DNA from 2 places in the Alteromonas sp. 5NS40-0096 genome. Region 2 is predicted to be linked to the other one. Evidence: predicted binding sites of a transcription regulator. Region 2 holds the regulator's gene; the other holds the start of a gene.

Region 1 (9,493 bases), on a different contig from region 2:
TCGGGCAGGATGTCTAAAATCAGAAAGCGCCCATTACACCCTTATACTAAAGCGCTTTTGGACAGTGCCCCCAGTTTCAGAAATGATCTGCCGCCAAAATCGTGTTTACCTACACTAGAGGGCAGTATTCCAACATTACAGCACTTACCCATTGGTTGTCGGCTTGGTCCGCGTTGCCCCAGAGCGCAGCGCGATTGCGTAAGTATACCTGCGGTCAGACGCATACACGACCATACTTACAGCTGTCACTTTCCTCTCCATATGGAGAAAAACTGATGGAAGTAATGCGTATTGAAGAGCTGAGTTTCGAGAAGTGTAAATCGTCCAATTGGTTCAAGAAAGACGTAGTGTTTCAATTGGGCCCAATCGACCTTTCAGTGAATCGTGGTGAGACCATTGCGATTATTGGTGAGAACAGCTCGGGTAAATCACTGCTTGCCAAACTGTTAGTCGGTGCTGTACCACCAACCACTGGAACCATCTGGTTGCATGAGAGAAAAGACGGCCGAGACGCAAAAATCAGTGGCCCAGAGTGTAGGGCTGGCGACATCCGGATGATGTTTCAACAAACCAGTGAAGCGATGAACCCAGGCATCCCTGTAGGCCGAATTCTCGACGAGCCACTAAAACTCAATACCAACATCCCACAGACTGAGCGTATCGCTATTATTGAAGAAACACTGATAAAAGTGGGCTTACTGCGAGAGCACTATCATTTTTATCGCCACATGCTGTCAGATGGCCAACAACAACGCATCGCAATGGCGAGGGCTTTGTTACTCAACCCCAAAGTCATTGTAGCTGATGAACCTTTCGCAGCGCTTGATCCATCCATTCGCTCGCAAACCGTTAATTTGTTTTTGAAGCTACAGCAGGAAATGGGCCTCGCTTTTATCTTTATTTCTCACAACCTCGGCATTGTTAGACACATTGCTGATAAGGTCATTGTGATGAATGAGGGGCAAATTGTAGAATCTGGTGATACTGAAACGATCTTTCGCTGGCCAAAGCACATGGTGACAAAAAAGCTCATTATGTCTTATCAGTCTTTAGCCGCTATCAAACACCAGCGCTGAGCCTTCCATAGCTCAGCGCCTCGCATTAGCCCATTAGCCTACAAGGGCAAGTAAAATTCCCGCTGCAACAGCAGAACCTAATACCCCAGCGACATTTGGACCCATCGCGTGCATCAGTAAAAAATTGTGGGGATTTGACTCAAGGCCAACTTTGTTTACCACTCGCGCTGCCATAGGGACAGCTGACACGCCAGCCGCGCCAATGAGGGGGTTTATCCCACCACCACTTAGACGATTCATCAACTTTGCCATTAGTACCCCTGTAGCGGTGCCAATGGCGAAAGCGACAGCACCTAGTGCCAAAATCCCCAAGGTTTCAACTGTCAAAAACTTATCAGCAGAGAGCTTTGAACCTACCGCCAAGCCAAGAAAGATAGTCACGATATTGATCAGCTCATTCTGTGCCGTTTTACTTAAGCGTTCAACGACACCACATTCTTTCATCAGGTTTCCGAAACAGAACATTCCCACTAAAGGCGTGGCTGAAGGAAGGAAAAGAATCGTCGCAAGCAACACTGCCAACGGAAAAATAATTTTTTCACGCTGAGACACAGGACGAAGTTGAGCCATTTCAATCTTACGCTCTTCTTCACTGGTTAACGCCTTCATAATCGGCGGCTGAATAATAGGTACAAGTGCCATGTAAGAGTACGCTGCAACGGCAATAGCGCCAAGCAAATCAGGGGCAAGCCTGCTCGCCAAAAATATTGCTGTCGGCCCATCAGCGCCACCTATGATTGCGATAGCAGAGGCATCTTTCAGTGTGAATTCGAATCCGGGAACAAAGTTCAATGCGATAGCACCAAACAAGGTCGCAAAGATCCCAAATTGCGCCGCTGCGCCGAGCAATAGCATTTTGGGATTGGCAATAAGTGCCCCGAAGTCAGTCATCGCCCCTACTCCCATAAAAATCAACAAGGGGAAAACGCCCGTATCGATGCCAACGGTATATATGTAGTAGAGCAAACCACCAGCTTCGCTGAAACCCGCTAACGGTATATTGGTCAGCAGTGCACCAAAACCTATAGGGAATAGCAACAAAGGCTCAAACTTCTTGACAATGGCCAAATAGAGTAACAACAAGCCTACAGCCATCATAACGACTTGGCCTAGCTCGAAATGAGCCAAAGCCGTGCTTTCCCATAATACTCTCAATTTATCCATGGTTTAATTGAGCTCCAATAGTGCTTGCCCGCTTGTCACTGATTCTCCCTCAGAGACAAGCAGCTTAGCGACCACACCTGTGTGAGTCGTCCTAATTTCGGTTTCCATCTTCATGGCCTCTAAAATCAGTACAACATCACCTTCATTTACTTTGTCTCCGGGCTTAACAAGCAGTTTAAATACATTGCCAGCTAGGGGAGCATTCACACTTTTCCCGGCTGAGCTTGCCACAACTGACTGAGGGGCTTCTGCTGCAGGCCCCTGCGACGAGCTCACAGGCGTTATGTCACCCAGCTGCCCTGCTTCACCAACTTCTACGCGGTAAAGCTGACCATCGACGCGTACATCGTAGGTCGCAGGCCCATCAACATTGCCTTGTGATGGCTGAGCAGACTGTACTGGTGTCGCTTCAGGATTTGGTGCGGGTTCGAATGCCTCTGAATTCCCTCTATTTTGCAAGAACTTCAAACCAACTTGTGGGAATAGCGCGTACGTTAACACGTCATCTATCGTGTCATTCGCCAATTGAATATTGGTTTCTTGTGCTAGTTGTTCGAGTTCACCAGTTAGATTGTCTAATTCCGGCGCTAAATTGTCAGCAGGACGACAGGTAATCGCCCGTTTACCCTCTAGTACTCTCGCTTGCAATTCACTATTCACAGGCGCGGCTGTAGCACCGTACTCTCCTTTTAAGACGCCAGCAGTCTCCTTGGTTATACTTTTATAACGTTCACCTGTAAGTACATTGAGAACCGACTGTGTGCCGACAATCTGCGAAGTCGGCGTGACCAAAGGAATAAAGCCAAGATCTTCTCTAACGCGAGGAATCTCCTCTAATACTTGGTCAAACTTATCAAGGGCACCTTGTTCTCTGAGTTGGTTCTCCATATTGGTCAACATACCTCCTGGCACCTGAGCGAGGAGAATCCTTGCATCAACGCCTTTCAAGCTGCCTTCGAACTGTGCATACTTCTTGCGCACATCTCTAAAGTAACTCGCGATCTTTTCGAGATGAGGCAACGACAAACCAGTATCCCTCGGTGTGCCTTCGAGAATAGACGCAATTGTCTCAGTCGCAGTATGCCCGTATGTCATACTCATTGACGACACCGCCGTATCGAGAATATCGATCCCGGCATCAATGGCTTTCTGATAAGTTGCTGTACTCAACCCTGTTGTTGCATGACACTGCATGGCAATTGGTACACCAACGGCGTTTTTGAGTTTGGTTATTAACTCCTCGCATTCATATGGCTTTAGCAGGCCCGCCATATCTTTAATACATATTGAATGTACGCCTTGATCTTCCAGTTGCTTACCCATATCAACCCACAGGTCGATAGAGTGAACTGGACTAACGGTATAGGAAATCGTGCCTTGGGCATGTGCGCCGCAATCAATGGTTGCGCGAATAGCCGTTTGCAAATTGCGCATGTCATTCATGGCATCAAAGATGCGAAACACATCGACGCCATTTTCGTGAGCTCGCTCGACAAACCGCGTAACCACGTCATCAGCATAATGGCGATACCCCAGCAGATTTTGCCCGCGTAGCAACATTTGCTGTTTGGTTTTGGGCATGGCTTTCTTCAGCTCTCGTATACGCTCCCAAGGGTCTTCACCTAAATAACGAATACAAGCATCAAATGTTGCTCCGCCCCAAGACTCAACAGACCAATAACCAGCTTCATCCAGTGCCGCGGCGATAGGCAGCATGTCTTCTAATCTCAAACGGGTCGCCAGTAGCGATTGATGAGCGTCACGTAAAACGAGTTCGGTTATCGCAAGTGGGTTTGGCATAGTGTCTCCTGATTTTATTTGTTCTGTTGTCGATGCATCGCAATTGCCGCGGTAATCGCTGCAACGATACGATTATCGTTATGCGCACTGACTGTTTGAGGTGATGTTCCACGGGACATGGTTTCTTGAGGTGTGCTCTCTGGAAATTTGGCACAAACAAAAGCAATGAGTTTTACTCCGCCAATCAACAGGGTCAGGAATGCAAACACGACGACCATGCCCACTAGCATTAACGTTGCAGCTTCCATCAATTGAGCTGAGATTGATTCTGATACCATGAGTATCTCGATATGTTGAAAAATGAATCGAATAAGTAACATGCAGGAAAGCAAAAGACAACCGTAAAAAGGTCGCACTCTTGCATAATTAGTCTTATTTTCGAGGAAAAAACGAGAATATGTGATTAATTATGCACTTTTTGGACATACTGAATCAGCATTTCGGCACAAATAGATGTTTGAGGCGGTGAATTTTAGATACAAAAAAGCCCGCTTAAAGCGGGCTTTTGCAATGTGGCGCGTGTGGAAGGATTCGAACCTCCGACCGCCTGGTTCGTAGCCAGGTACTCTATCCAGCTGAGCTACACACGCGTAATGTGAGGTTTAGATTGGCGCGTGCGGAAGGATTCGAACCTCCGACCGCCTGGTTCGTAGCCAGGTACTCTATCCAGCTGAGCTACGCACGCGCATTTCTAAACTTCAATGCTTCTAAGAAGCAATAATGGCGGAGAGAGAGGGATTCGAACCCTCGATACCTGTATATAGGTATGGTTCCTTAGCAGGGAACTGGTTTCAGCCACTCACCCACCTCTCCGAAACTGTTTTAAATGTTAAGTCTTTATTCGAGGCTTATCAACTTACTTATTCGTAAGTGGGTGCAATTTAATGCTACAGCTACAATCCTTATATCCCTTACTCGGGAGCGATTCCAGCCGCCTCTCCTTAACGTGGAGCGCAGTTTACTGATTCATGAGGCGAAGTCAAACACTTTTTCAAACAAAAACGTTCGCATGCTTGGATTTTAAACAGATTGATGAATAATTGTTTTTTTTGAACAAGTATCAATCAACACACGCCACTTTTACCTGTCCGTTCAGAGGCACTCTCTAACAATAGTTTCATGGTATAAAAACAAAAAAGGCCGACATAAGCCGACCTTTTTGACATCGATTACTCGATGCTAGGCATCATCTTTTGGTGCACCTACAGATTGGCCACTTTTTTCGGCCTGTATGCGCATATAAATTTCTTCACGATGTACAGATACTTCTTTAGGTGCATTCACACCAATACGTACCTGATTGCCCTTTACGCCCAGTACAGTAACGGTTACATCATCACCTACCATAAGCGTTTCACCAACACGACGAGTCAAAATAAGCATTCTATTGCTCCTGTTCCTTAATCTTGAACATAATCCCTAATACTACACTCAACAACGGCACGACCCGTTTTGAGCAACAGCTTTCCATGTTTCTGTGTCACCGCAAAAACTCGCTGTCTTTAACTTATTGACGATTATAGCTTATCTGTCAACCAAGAAGCGACAGACTCCAGTGCTGACGACAAGTTTTCGGGTTTGTCACCACCCGCTTGCGCCATGTCCGGTCTACCACCACCTTTACCGCCAACCTGCGCGGCAACGTGGTTTACGAGTTCTCCAGCTTTCACTTTTGAAGTCAGATTCTTCGTCACACCGACAATAAGATTAACTTTACCTTGATTTGCAACGCCGAGAACCACAATACCCTCGCCAATGCGATTTTTGAGGTCATCCATCATGCCGCGTAGCGCTTTGGCTTCAACGCCCTCTAGTTCAGACACAAGGACTTTCACACCCTTAATATCTTGGCTTTGACTGAGGATGTCTGCGCCTTGAGCACTAACCAACTTTTGTTTCGCTGTATCGAGCGCTTTTTCAAGCTCTTTGGCTTGAGATTGCAAATTTGAAACCCGTTCAACCAACCCACTCGCATCGGTTTTGAGTAATCCTCCAACTTGCTGAAGCAATTGTTGTTGTGACTGGACCAAGTCCAGCGCCCCAACGCCAGTTACCGCCTCAATTCTACGTACGCCAGACGCGATTCCACTCTCGGCACTAATCTTAAATAAACCGATATCACCTGTTCTTTGTACGTGCGTGCCACCGCATAGTTCAACGGAGAATGGTCCCATGGTAACAACACGCACTTTTTCATCGTATTTTTCACCAAATAACGCCATAGCACCTGAGGCTTTTGCCTCGTCTAACTCCATTAACTGAGTAGACAGACCGTGATTTGCGCGAATTTCTTCGTTTACTCGTTGCTCGATTTGAATTAATTGTTCTGCTGAAACGGCCTCGAAATGGGAGAAATCGAAACGCAGACGCTGTGCATCGACCAGTGATCCTTTTTGCGTAACGTGTTCGCCTAAAATCTCACGCAGCGCGGCGTGTAGTAAGTGAGTCGCGCTGTGATTTTTCTTTATCGCTTCACGATTCTGCGTGTCAATTTTCGCGGTAATTGTCTGGCCTTTGTTGACGGTTCCCTTTGCAACACCTTTGTGAACAAACGCATTACCCATTTTTTGCGTATCTTCGACGACAAAAGTAGCGTCACCGATTAGCAACTCACCTGAATCACCTACTTGGCCACCAGACTCCGCATAGAAAGGCGTCTGATTCAATACAACTAGGCCCTGCTGGCCATCGGTTAATGAATCGACCAGTTGATTGTCGTAAACCAACTCTAATACCTGGCTTTCGTCTTCTGTCGATTCATAGCCTGTAAATTCAGTAGTTTGCTCTAGTTTCAGCAACTCATTGTAGTCAGAGCCGAACTGGCTTGCTTGTTGAGCGCGCTCACGCTGAGCTTGCATTGCCGCTTCGAAACCTTCTTCATCGATTTTAAGTTCGTGCTCTCGAGCAACGTCATTCGTTAAATCGGTTGGGAAGCCGTAAGTGTCGTAAAGTTTAAAAACAACTTCGCCAGGAATCGTATCAGATTTAAGATTAGCTAAAGTATCGTTCAACATTGCCATGCCTCTAGACAGGGTCTTACTGAACTGCTCTTCCTCGACTTTTAGCACTTTTTCCAATACTGGCTTTTGATCGACGAGTTCAGGGTATGCTTGCCCCATTTCGGTCGCCAATGCATCGACTAACTTATAGAAGAAAATGTTATCTGCGCCGAGTTTGTAACCATGACGCACTGCACGGCGAATGATACGACGCAGCACATAGCCACGACCTTCGTTGCTTGGCATCACACCGTCACAGATCAAGAAGCTACATGAGCGAATATGATCCGCAATCACGCGAAGTGACTTATTCTCTAAATCACTTGTGCCGACGACCTTAGCGGCCGCTTTGATCAAATTGTCAAAGATATCGATTTCGTAGTTACTGTGTACATCTTGCAATATTGCAGAAATTCGCTCCAAGCCCATACCTGTGTCTATGGAGGGCTTAGGTAACGGTTCCATGCTACCATCCGCTTGACGGTTAAACTGCATGAATACCAAGTTCCAAATTTCGATGAAACGGTCACCGTCTTCTTCAGGCGAACCCGGAGGCCCCCCCCAAATGTGCTCACCGTGATCGTAAAAGATTTCTGAACAAGGCCCACATGGACCAGTATCACCCATCGACCAGAAGTTGTCTGAGGTCGAGATTTTAATAATTTTTTCTTTGGGTAAACCAATTTCGTTTTCCCAAATGGAAAAGGCCTCATCGTCTTCTGAATATACAGTAACGAGGAGTTTGTCGACGGGCAAACCAAGCTCTTCAGTCAAAAATGACCAAGCGAATTTGATGGCGTCCGTTTTGAAATAGTCGCCAAAACTAAAATTCCCCAACATTTCGAAGAAAGTATGGTGGCGAGCTGTATAACCAACGTTTTCTAGGTCATTGTGTTTACCACCTGCTCTCACGCAACGCTGTGAAGATACGGCTCGCGTGTAAGACCGTGTTTCGGCGCCGAGGAATACATCTTTGAACTGGTTCATTCCGGCATTTGTAAACAACAGCGTAGGGTCATCAGAAGGTACGAGAGACGAACTCGCAACTGACTGGTGCCCGTTTTGACTGAAGAAGTCGATAAATTTTTGACGTATGTCAGCAGTTGATAATGTCATTGCTATTTTTTAGTCCTGTAAAACATGCCCGTGGGATTCATTGCCCGAACATTTAACGCTAAATTAGCGCGTATTAGCATGGATAATTTATAACCTAGAAGGGCGCAACAATACCACGGAAGCCCTTTGATTGTTAGGGCTTGTTTGTGATTGTTGCGCTTTTTCATACTACCTGGTTCACAATTTCATTTTTCATTGGACTCGCCGACAGAAAAACGAAATTGATTGGTTAGGTTTAGACACGTTAGTGAGGGTTTAGCGCATATTGAATCTCTTCATGACCAAATCCTCGATACTGTAAAAAGCGAATTTGCTTCGCCTTGTCCTTTGCTTCAGACGCTACGTGAGCGCCAAACCGCTTAGTTTTTGCGAGAAGCGCTAACTCGAACCAATCTGGGCTATTCTCTTCAAAGGCAAGCTGAATAGCCGATTCGTTTACTTTCATAGCAACCAGTTCTTGCCGTATTCTTCGCGCACCTTGCCCCTTCGCAATACAAGAGCGAACCCGCATTTCTGCATAGCGCGCGTCACTCTGAATGTCAGCGTCAGTGAACTCTTGTAAAATGGACAAAAAAGCCGCCGATTCCAAGCCTTTTTCAGACAATTTACGTATGATCTCAGTTCTCGCATGTTCTCGTCGTGCCAACATGCGAGTAATCGCGTCTGTAATGATCTTTCGATTGTTATCTGACATGGTTTCCTGTTGATATCAGCTCGCTGTGGCAATAGGGTAGAAGTAAGGGCGTATTACACGAATTTCAATGACGATCATATGTAAGGCACACAACAGTGTGTCAGATTTTAACACTGACGAATGGACGAGCCTGACTGGTGACGCAGGTCCATTTTTGCGTTTAGCATTTCTCCAAGCGCTAGAAGACACGGCATGTGTTGGCAATGATTCGGGCTGGATCCCGCGATACTACGGTGCATATGATGGCCAACGCCTAGTGGCTGTTGTGCCCGGTTATACTAAGCTCGATAGTTACGGTGAATATGTCTTTGATTTCTCGTGGGCCAATGCCTACCACCATCACGGTCTAAATTATTACCCCAAGTGGGTCAATGCGATTCCCTACACACCAGTGACAGGGCCGCGTTTACTGTGTAATGCATCGCATAGCGATAAAGCTTCCATTATTAATGCGTTGATTGAATTCATTAAAGCCGATCAAGAAGGCATAGCCTCATCGTTGCACTGGCTGTTTACTGACCACGAATCGTCGAACCATTTAGCGCCACATTTTCCTGCAGAGCGGCGTAACGTTCAATTTCAATGGTTCAACCGGTCATTTACGTGTTTCGATAGCTACTTAGCAGTATTGACGTCGAGAAAAC
Region 2 (9,493 bases):
ATTTACATGGGCATCAAGAGTAATAATAAATCAGCTATTTGCCAATGGTTTGCGTTTGAATAGATAGAATAAAACGAGGAAAAAGAGGAGAAGCAGCGCGCAACCGAATTCACACAGCAGCGCGCATTAGCATTAAGCTAGGATATCGAGAAGCTCAACATCAAAGATCAATGTCGCGTATGGACCAATTGCCGCACCCGCACCTTGCTCGCCGTAGGCAAGTTGGTAAGGTACGTACAAGCGCCATTTGTCGCCTACTGACATCAACTGAAGCGCTTCTGTCCAACCGCGAATAACACCGCCAACCGGGAATTCAGCAGGCTGACCACGATCGTAAGAGCTATCGAAAACTGTGCCGTCAATCAAGGTACCGTGGTAGTGAGTGCGTACCGTGCTGCTCGCAGTTGGCTTTTCGCCTTCACCAGAGTTAATCACTTCGTATTGAAGTCCAGACTCAAGTACTGTGACTTCTTCGCGCTGACCATTTTCAGCCAAGAATGCTTCGCCTTCTGCGATTGCACCTTTGTGCTGCTCAGCTTTTGCAGCTTGCATGCGCTGATGAATTTCATTGAACGCTACACGCAAGGCTTCATTGTCTACTTTTGCATCGTTACCTAGGAAAGCATCTTTCACGCCTTCAACCACTGCATCAATAGAAAGACCTTCGAAAGGATTCGCTTTTAATTGCTCACCCATTTGGAAACCAACACCGTAACTCGCCTGAGTTTCGACTGTATTGAATGTATCTGACACGATAACTCCTGAAATTAAATTACAAATATTGCTCAATATTTAACCGAAACCATCTTGTCGCGGTGTTGCAATATTTTTCGTGTATAAGTGTACCACAGTGAGAAAATTCGTGCCTCCCAAGCTGAAATTAGGATGAACATTCTAACTGATAGCTTTAAGTTATTACTAAAGAGGTTAGACAAGTTAAATTAGAAGCAGTATGGTGTCAGGCACTATATTTAGGAGGATCCAATGCAATCTCATTATGATGCACAACTAAAAGATACTGTTCGTTATCTTGGGAAGACCCTTGGTAAAACCATTGAAGCCCAGCTGGGAACCGAGTGGTTAGAGCGTATTGAAACTATCAGAAAAGACGGTCGTTCGTCGTATCAGGGCGACGCGGATTGCAGTTCAAATCTGAAAGAAACTTTCAAGAACATGTCTGATGCAGACTTGTTAACTGTGGGAAGAGCCTTCGCTCAGTTTCTCAACCTAGGTAATATTGCTGAACAAGAGTACAACAGTGCGATGGATGTCGATGCCACTATCGACAGTTTGTTCGAGCACTTGGACAAAGCTGAGCTGTCTGCGGACAAAGTACAAGAAGCGGTGAATAAGTTGAATATCGACTTAGTGTTAACCGCTCACCCGACGGAAGTGACGCGACGCACACTCATTCACAAGCACAGCGAGCTAGCAGCATGCTTGAAAGATATTCATCAAGAGAATTTATCTGATCGCCAACGAGAAAGTATCGAGACGCGTATTTCCGACCTTATCAGTCAGGCGTGGCATACAGAAGAAATTCGCTCAGTGCGCCCGACGCCTGTAGATGAAGCTCGCTGGGGATTCTCAGTCATCGAAAACTCCTTGTGGGAAGCGGTACCAGAGTTTTTACGTGAACTAGATGACCGTCTAGCAAAAGACTACCAAGTATCCTTGCCTTTTGACGCGACGCCGGTGCAATTCAGCTCTTGGATGGGCGGAGATAGAGACGGCAACCCATTTGTCACGTCAACCGTAACTAAACAAGTATTATTACTCGCTCGCAAGCGCGCAGCTAAGCTGTTTGCCACTGATTTCGACCGCCTGCAAGTAGAACTTTCAATGAGCGATTGCAGCGATGCTTTGCGTGAAAAAGTAGGTGATGTCAATGAACCCTACCGTGCGTTGCTTCGCCCATTGGTGAGAAAACTTGGCGCGACGCGTGACGGTATCGCCGACTACCTGTCTGGCAAAGACGTTAATCAAGATGATTGGGTTCAATACAACGAAGAGCTCTTAGCGCCATTGTTGTTGTGTTACGAGTCATTGTTAGAGGCGGGACTAACCGTTACTGCGAATGGCTTGTTAAAAGACACGATTCGCCGCGTACAGTGTTTTGGCGTTCACTTGCTAAAACTGGACGTGAGACAAGATTCTGAGCGTCACGCTGACGTCTTTAGTGAATTAACTCGCTATTTGGGCCTGGGCGATTACGCACAGTGGACCGAACAAGATAAACAGGCATTCTTACTCAGGGAACTCGCTTCCAAACGTCCGCTTTTCCCTGCAACTTGGGAAGCGTCTGACGATGTAAAAGAAGTACTGAAAACCTGCAAAGTCATTGCCGAAAACAGTCAGCACGGTTTTGGTATCTACATTATTTCCATGGCAAGTGAACCGTCTGACGTTCTCGCCGTTCAATTACTGTTGCAAGAATCGGGTGTGACTTGGCCAATGCCAGTAGCGCCACTGTTCGAAACGCTGGATGATTTGAACAATTCACCTAAAGTAATGAACAACTTGCTGTCTATAGATTGGTATCGCGGTTATGTTCAGGGTCGCCAATATGTCATGATTGGCTACTCGGATTCAGCCAAAGATGCCGGAGCAATTGCGGCAGGTTGGGCACAATACGAGTCGCAAGAAGCACTGGTTAAGCTAGCAGAAGAGTACGGCGTTACTCTCACCTTGTTCCACGGTCGTGGTGGTACTATCGGTCGCGGTGGTCTTCCAGCGCACGCTGCCATTTACTCTCAGCCTCCGGGTTCGCTTGACGGCGGCTTCCGCGTTACTGAGCAGGGTGAAACCATTCGCTACAAGTTTGGTATGCCGAAGTTGGCTAAACGCAGCCTAGGCATATACGCTAGCGCAATTATCGAAGCCATGCTATTCCCACCGCCGGCGCCAAAAGATGAGTGGCGAGACGTTATTACTCAGATGGCGGCAAAAGGTCGCGATAATTATCGTGGTGTAGTGCGTTCAGATCCTGAGTTTGTGCCTTATTTTAGAGTCGCAACACCGGAACAAGAGCTCGGTAAACTGCCTTTAGGTAGCCGTCCAGCGAAACGTAAACCGACTGGCGGGATTGAAAGCTTGCGCGCCATTCCGTGGATCTTCTCTTGGGCGCAAACGCGTCTTGTATTGCCGTCTTGGTTAGGGGTAACCCGTGCCATTGAAGCTGTTAAAGCGGATGGCAATGAAGCGACTATTGAAGAGATGGTAGCGAGCTGGCCATTCTTCGCCTCGCGCTTGTCCATGCTCGACATGGTGTTCCACAAAGCCGATCCTCGTATCAGCGAAGCCTATGACGATCGTCTTGTGCCACAGGAGTTGAAACACTTTGGCGAAGCGTTGCGTGCAGAGCTGAAAGAGAGCATTGCCTCCATTCTTGCCATTACAGGTCAAGACAGCATCATGGAAAGCGACCCTCAGGGCAAAGAATCAATGAACATACGTGCGGGTTACTTACAACCTTTGCACTATTTGCAAATTGAATTGTTAGAGCGAATCCGTGCAGCTGGAGATGACAGCCAAAACACGGTACTTGAAAGAGCGATGATGGTAACCATTGCGGGTATCGCAATCGGTATGCGAAATACAGGTTAATCGCGATTACACGTAAAACCAAAAGCCAGCATTACGCTGGCTTTTTTATCGCTTGTGTTTTTCGCGACGATAAAAAAACCGGCTTAAAGCCGGTTTTTTTGTATCACTGACAAAATTAGCCGTTTACGAATTCAACGCCAATTTTGATGTCACCGCGAAGGCCTTCAAGCATGCTGTCTTTTGCTTCTTGCTCAAATGCACTTAGCTCGCCGTAAGGTAGAATCTCTTCAACACCATTTGGCCCCAAGCGAACTGGGTGTGAGAAGAATGCTGCGTCATCGCTATCGTCAGTTTGTACATACGTGTACTCAACAACGTTTTCGCCTTGCATCGCTGCAACAAGAGACAAACAGAAACGCGCTGCAGCTTGACCCATAGAAAGTGTCGCTGAACCGCCACCCGCTTTAGCTTCAACAACTTCTGTACCCGCGTTTTGAATACGAGTTGTCAGGCTAGCCACTTCGTCATCAGAGAAGCTTACGCCTTCTACTTGAGAAAGTAGTGGAAGGATAGTCGTACCAGAGTGACCACCGATAACAGGTACGTGAACACTAGACACATCAAGACCTTTCAGCTCTGCAACGAAGGTTTCTGCGCGAATTACGTCAAGCGTTGTCACACCGAACAATTTGTTCTTGTTGTACACGCCTTTTGCTTTCAGCGTCTCAGCTGCGATAGCAACAGTCGTGTTAACTGGGTTAGTAATAATACCGATACAAGCGTCTGGGCAGCTCTCTGCAACGCCTTCGATTAGGCTCTTAACGATACCTGCATTGATGTTGAACAAGTCAGAGCGGTCCATACCAGGCTTACGTGGTACACCCGCTGGAATCAATACAACATCAGACCCTGTTAATGCGTCGGCTAGGTCGTCTTTACCATGACCTGTTACCTTAACCGCTGTTGGGATGTGAGACAAATCAACAGCAACACCAGGAACAACAGGTGCAACATCGTAAAGTGCTAATTCAGAACCAGCTGGCAGTTGTGTTTTCAACAACAATGACAGCGCTTGACCAATACCACCGGCAGCACCTAACACGGCTACTTTCATACTATTTCTCCTATGGAAATATTCACGTTTCTAGACGGGAAGTCACACTAATGCAACTGAGCACAAAACTCAATCACCCTATGGTCTTAAGACATGAAAAATTCGAATAAACCCAGACCATATGCAATTTCATGCATGATTATGCATTTAAATTGCGCAAAGTTCACGCCTAGTGCACAATAGTTAAAATTTATTTAAGAAATGAGCCCTACAAGTTAGTCCCTATGGCGAACGCAAAACAAGAACAACTCATTAAATCATTTAAAGATATACTCAAAGCAGAAAGCTACGGTTCACAAGGCGAAATCGTTGAAGCGCTGCGCGGCCAAGGTTTTGAAAATATCAGCCAATCCAAAATTTCTCGGATGCTAAGTAAGTTCGGTGCTGTGCGAACCCGAAACGCTCGTGGAGATATGGTGTACTGTCTCCCCCCCGAACTGGGCATGCCAACCGCGAAAAGCCCTCTCAAGCAACTAGTATTGGATATTGTTCATAACAATGTGATGGTGATTATCCGTACTAGCCCCGGTGCTGCGCAGCTTATCGCAAGATTATTAGATTCATTGAGCCAAAAAGATGGCGTGCTTGGCACAATAGCGGGAGACGATACCATTTTTATTGCGCCCGCGGATGTATCACAGATTGAAACCCTTCGTCAGCGAGTAGAAGACCTTTTTGACAACGTATAGGGCTGCTTAGGCCCTATACGCCTGCACTAACTTGATAGCTGAAAAGCTTGATCATACCGCGATACCGCAAAGCAGACCGACTCCCATCAAACCAAAGATAGCACCATGCTTTCTCCCATTGATGCATTGATTCCCTTTGTAGCGCATCCTTAGTACTTTTCTTCACGTCAGAAGCGTCTGATACCGTCACCATATTTCCTGCTTTAGCCCACTTTGAAACCCACTATACATCTTTAAATCTCGTAAAAGGGCGACCTTCAATGTCAGATTACACGACGTATAAAAAAGCCCGCATAACGCGGGCTTTTAGATAAGAGCAATCAGATTACTCTGTATGCATAACGGCTTCGATTAGAAGTCGTAACGTACACCAATTTTAAGTCTCCAAGCAGACTGAAGTGCGTTGAAGTCATAACCATCTGTACGTACGCGGTCGATTACGTAACGGCCTTGGTCGTCAATGCTGTCTACGTCATATAGACGAAGCGTGTTGAAGCGGCTGTCGTAAATCTTACCTTGTGAACGGTCGATCATGTTAAGGAAGTTATCTACTACGAAGTAGATTGTACCTTTGTGACCTTCCATTAGGCCTGGGATTTCTTGGAACACACTCAAGTCAAGTGTAGTAACCCAAGGCGTTGTTTCGCTACCTTTAGGTGCATAACCACCAGCGTAACCACCTAAACCACGATCTTGAATTGCGGCCAATAGCTCAGCTTGAATCGCTGGGTCAGTGTACACAACGTTAGGATCGTTAGCCGTTGGGATGTAAGTCAGGTAATCACCAGATGTGAATTCTGGGCTAAGACCAACAACAGTACCATCAACATCGTTAGTTAGGACACTACGGTCGAAGTTAGTAGTGATTGATACTGGCTCACCTGAGCGACGTTCGAAGAACAAGTTGATATCAGTGTTGTAACCTTCGAAGATTTCAGCGCTGTAACCTAGATTAACTACGAAACGGTGCTTGATTTCGAACGCTGCAGTACCTAAGTGGCTGTCAGCGATGTTACGGTTGATACCGTCAGAGAAGCGGAAGTTACTACGAGCTGTTGAGCTAGTACCAGAGTTTGCTTCAGTGATGTCTTGGTGCGTATATGACGCTGTTGCACTGAAACCGTTATCCCAGCTCTTCGCCAATGACGTTGAAAGGATTACAGAACGACCACCATCGCTAGTGTTAGTCAACATAAGGTCATAACGGTTGTCGTCATCAGTGTAGATTACACGCTGACCATCAGCTAGCAATGTACCTTCTGGAAGTGACGCATCAACCCAGAACGGTGCGTCTTGACGGTCGATGTAAAGTGCTTCAGTTGTCCAAAGTACGTCTTCGCCTACGTAAGGTAGATCGAAGGTGTAATCTGTCGCCAACTGATAACGCCAGTCGTTCGGAAGTTCGAAGTCTGGGTCAGTGAAAGAAACGTTACCGTTGCTTTGACCGTCAGCTAGTGCAGCAGACGCATCTGGGAAGATTCCAGCAATTGAGTCAGCTGTGATAGTTACGTCTTCTTGAGAGAAGAAACCATCGAATACACCGTTTTGTGAGTAAGCGTTTGAAATCCAAACATTAGGCTGACCACCAGTGAAACGACCAACACCACCGCGAACAGTTAGTTCATCAGTTGCACGGTAAGTGAAACCAACACGTGGAAGAATGATGTCAACACCATCTAGGTTGTTCGTGTTATCAAAACCAGTTCTGTCGAAAGAGTTTTGGTTAAACGGAGGACGGTCGTCAGAAGCAAGACGCTCATAACGCAAACCAGCAGTAACAGTTAGGTCTTCAGTTACATCCCAAGTGTCTTGAGCGTAAAGAGACAAGTTAGTACGTTCAAACTGTGCACCAACCGCAGCAGGATCGTTACCAATACCGTTCGAGTACTCGTACTCACTTGCTAGGCGGTTTTCGAAGTCTTCAAGGTTGTCGAAAGTCACAACACCTTTTGAACCAGGCACGAACAAGTTAAAGATTTCAAGAATTTGATATTCGAAACCGAAATCAATTTGATGCTCGTCCATTAGGTAAGTTGCATCAAGTTTGAAAGTCGTCAAGTCGTTATCAAGCAAGTTAGCGTGACGGAACTGGTCAGAACCGAATGCGATTTCACCGCCTGAAGGCAAGTTCTCGATAGTTACGTCTGCAATGTCACCGAAAGACTGCTGACGGTTTTCTACTTGCTTGCTAGTTACGCTGATTTCAGTAGAGAAGTCATCTGTCCAATCAGAGTACAATTTCGCAGTGTAGTTGTTCAACGTTTCAGTGGTGTTATACCAGTGAGAAGAAAGGCGTAGTTCACCTTGGTTGTTTGTAAGGTTACGCGTACGGTTACCTTCGTTGAACTGATAAGTGAATGCAGCACGGTGGTAATCGTTGATGTTCCAGTCAATTTTGATGACGTACTTTTCATCTTCTTCAACAGGAGAACCTGTTGCGCTACCGATTTGATCATCAGTTAGGCCGTAAACTTCACGTGCTATACGCTGAACTTCTGCTACTTCTTCAAGTGTTGCGTCAGTTGTATTTGGAGCGTTAGAGCCAGCAGGGCCCCACTCTAGAGACTGTGGTGCTTCGAAGAACTCGTAAGAGCCGAAGAAGAACAACTTGTCTTTGATGATAGGGAAACCAAGAGTTGCACCGTATGATTTCTCTTCGAATTCAATTGGAACAGCAAGACCACGGTCTTCTGGCAAGCCTGCCATACCGTCGTTTAACTCTTCGTAGAAAATACCACCAGTGATTTCGTTAGTACCTGATTTGAATACCGCGTTAACTAGACCGCCAGAGAAACCTGAAACGCTAGCGTCGAAAGGTGCTACGTCAACAGTAACTTGGTCTAGTGCGTCAAATGGTAGTGGAGAACGTTGTGTAGGGTAACCACCGCCGTTAAGACCGAAATCATCGTTCTGAGCGATACCATCAACAGTAATACTGTTGAAACGTGGGTTAGAACCAGCAATTGTTAGTGCTGCTTCTTGGCCAGGAAGAATCGTTACTAGAGGGTTGGCACGTACTACATCTTTGATATCACGGTTAAGTGAAGCAGAAGTAGAGATTGCACGGTCATCAAAGTAGCTTGAGCTACCTGTAGGTGCGAAGAAAGGCTTAGAACCTGTTACAACGATGTTCTCGATGTTGCGGTTTTCTTCTTCAAGAGCAACATTAAGTTGCAGAGGATCACCTAGGCTAAGGAATACGTCGTTGATGATTGAATCTTCAAACTTGTTTGAGTCAATCTCAATTCTGTATGGGCCACCTACACGCAGACCGTTTGCAACGAAACGACCGCTGTCACCAACAGTAACAGTACGCTTTGTACCAGAAGGAATGTGCGTAATTGTTACAACTGAGCCTGCATCTGCGCCACCCAATGGGCCAACTACTGAACCACGGATACTAGATGAAGTCTCTTGAGCCATTGCAGCAGTGCTAAGTCCTACGGACATAGCAACAGCCAGTGCAACACGGCTAAATTTACTCGATGTTCTCATTGTGTTTCCCTTTGCTAATTTTTAAGTGCTTGCCGAACTGTCGTCGTTGCGTTGAACTTTTTATTCAACTGCTAGTCTCATATAAAAGAAGCGGTTCAATCTTAGATGTTGTACTCGCTTTCTCTTACTACTGCATGACAAAGACGCCAGTTGCGAATTTTCGCCTCATATGCGGTGCGTCAAAATTCGTCGTTATATTAGACCAATTTGACTGTTTTTTGCACTGCATATCACTTTCACGACGTGAATTGTTAAGGCAAAGCATTTCATTTTTATTACAACGCTACCCAGCAGTCACCGAAGAAAACCAAATTTTGATGAAAAAATCACAGTTGTCAGCGACTACTTTTTTTCAATTAAACTTATCCAAATGGTCAAGAAATGAAATAGTATGTTGCGAGTGTTACCATTCCCTGATTTAATTCCAGTAAAAAGTGGTCATCCGCATTCAGAGTGAAATATAAAAAAACTTATAAATACATATACTTAAGTATTAAAAATAAACTTATTTATTGCATTAAATAAGTTTAACTGGTCAAATTGGGCATTAAGAGAAAGATTGAGGAAGGAAGTGGTTTGAGCTTTTCTTTGCTAAATAAAAGCTTCGTAGTAACAATTGTGCTGCTTATTAGTTGCGCAAGTTTCGCTA

What was found. Region 2 encodes ArgR, which controls arginine synthesis, uptake and breakdown. Its sites were predicted from a motif close to ANTGAATANNTATTCANT; they were not measured.
Region 1: AC27G9_RS12425 (OadG family protein) is a predicted target of ArgR. The motif match lies at 4,439-4,456, and genes of this name have one in related genera.

What each region holds. Positions count from the first base shown of each region.
Region 1 covers NZ_BAAJLQ010000003.1:551,058-560,550, reverse strand. Annotated here, with positions in the region: gene AC27G9_RS12445 (peptide ABC transporter ATP-binding protein) at 1-276, shown strand, start outside; gene AC27G9_RS12440 (ATP-binding cassette domain-containing protein) at 285-1,076, shown strand; gene AC27G9_RS12435 (sodium ion-translocating decarboxylase subunit beta) at 1,110-2,240, opposite strand; gene oadA (sodium-extruding oxaloacetate decarboxylase subunit alpha) at 2,244-4,040, opposite strand; gene AC27G9_RS12425 (OadG family protein) at 4,055-4,318, opposite strand; tRNA gene AC27G9_RS12420 (tRNA-Arg) at 4,554-4,630, opposite strand; tRNA gene AC27G9_RS12415 (tRNA-Arg) at 4,649-4,725, opposite strand; tRNA gene AC27G9_RS12410 (tRNA-Ser) at 4,762-4,853, opposite strand; gene csrA (carbon storage regulator CsrA) at 5,220-5,423, opposite strand; gene alaS (alanine--tRNA ligase) at 5,558-8,155, opposite strand; gene AC27G9_RS12395 (regulatory protein RecX) at 8,400-8,849, opposite strand; gene AC27G9_RS12390 (GNAT family N-acetyltransferase) at 8,917-9,493, shown strand, end outside.
Region 2 covers NZ_BAAJLQ010000009.1:31,668-41,160, reverse strand. Annotated here, with positions in the region: gene bamJ (BamJ family beta-barrel-assembly machinery protein) at 133-753, opposite strand; gene ppc (phosphoenolpyruvate carboxylase) at 985-3,606, shown strand; gene mdh (malate dehydrogenase) at 3,722-4,660, opposite strand; gene argR (transcriptional regulator ArgR) at 4,885-5,349, shown strand; gene AC27G9_RS19640 (hypothetical protein) at 5,363-5,542, opposite strand; gene AC27G9_RS19635 (TonB-dependent receptor) at 5,701-8,844, opposite strand; gene AC27G9_RS19630 (hypothetical protein) at 9,421-9,493, shown strand, end outside.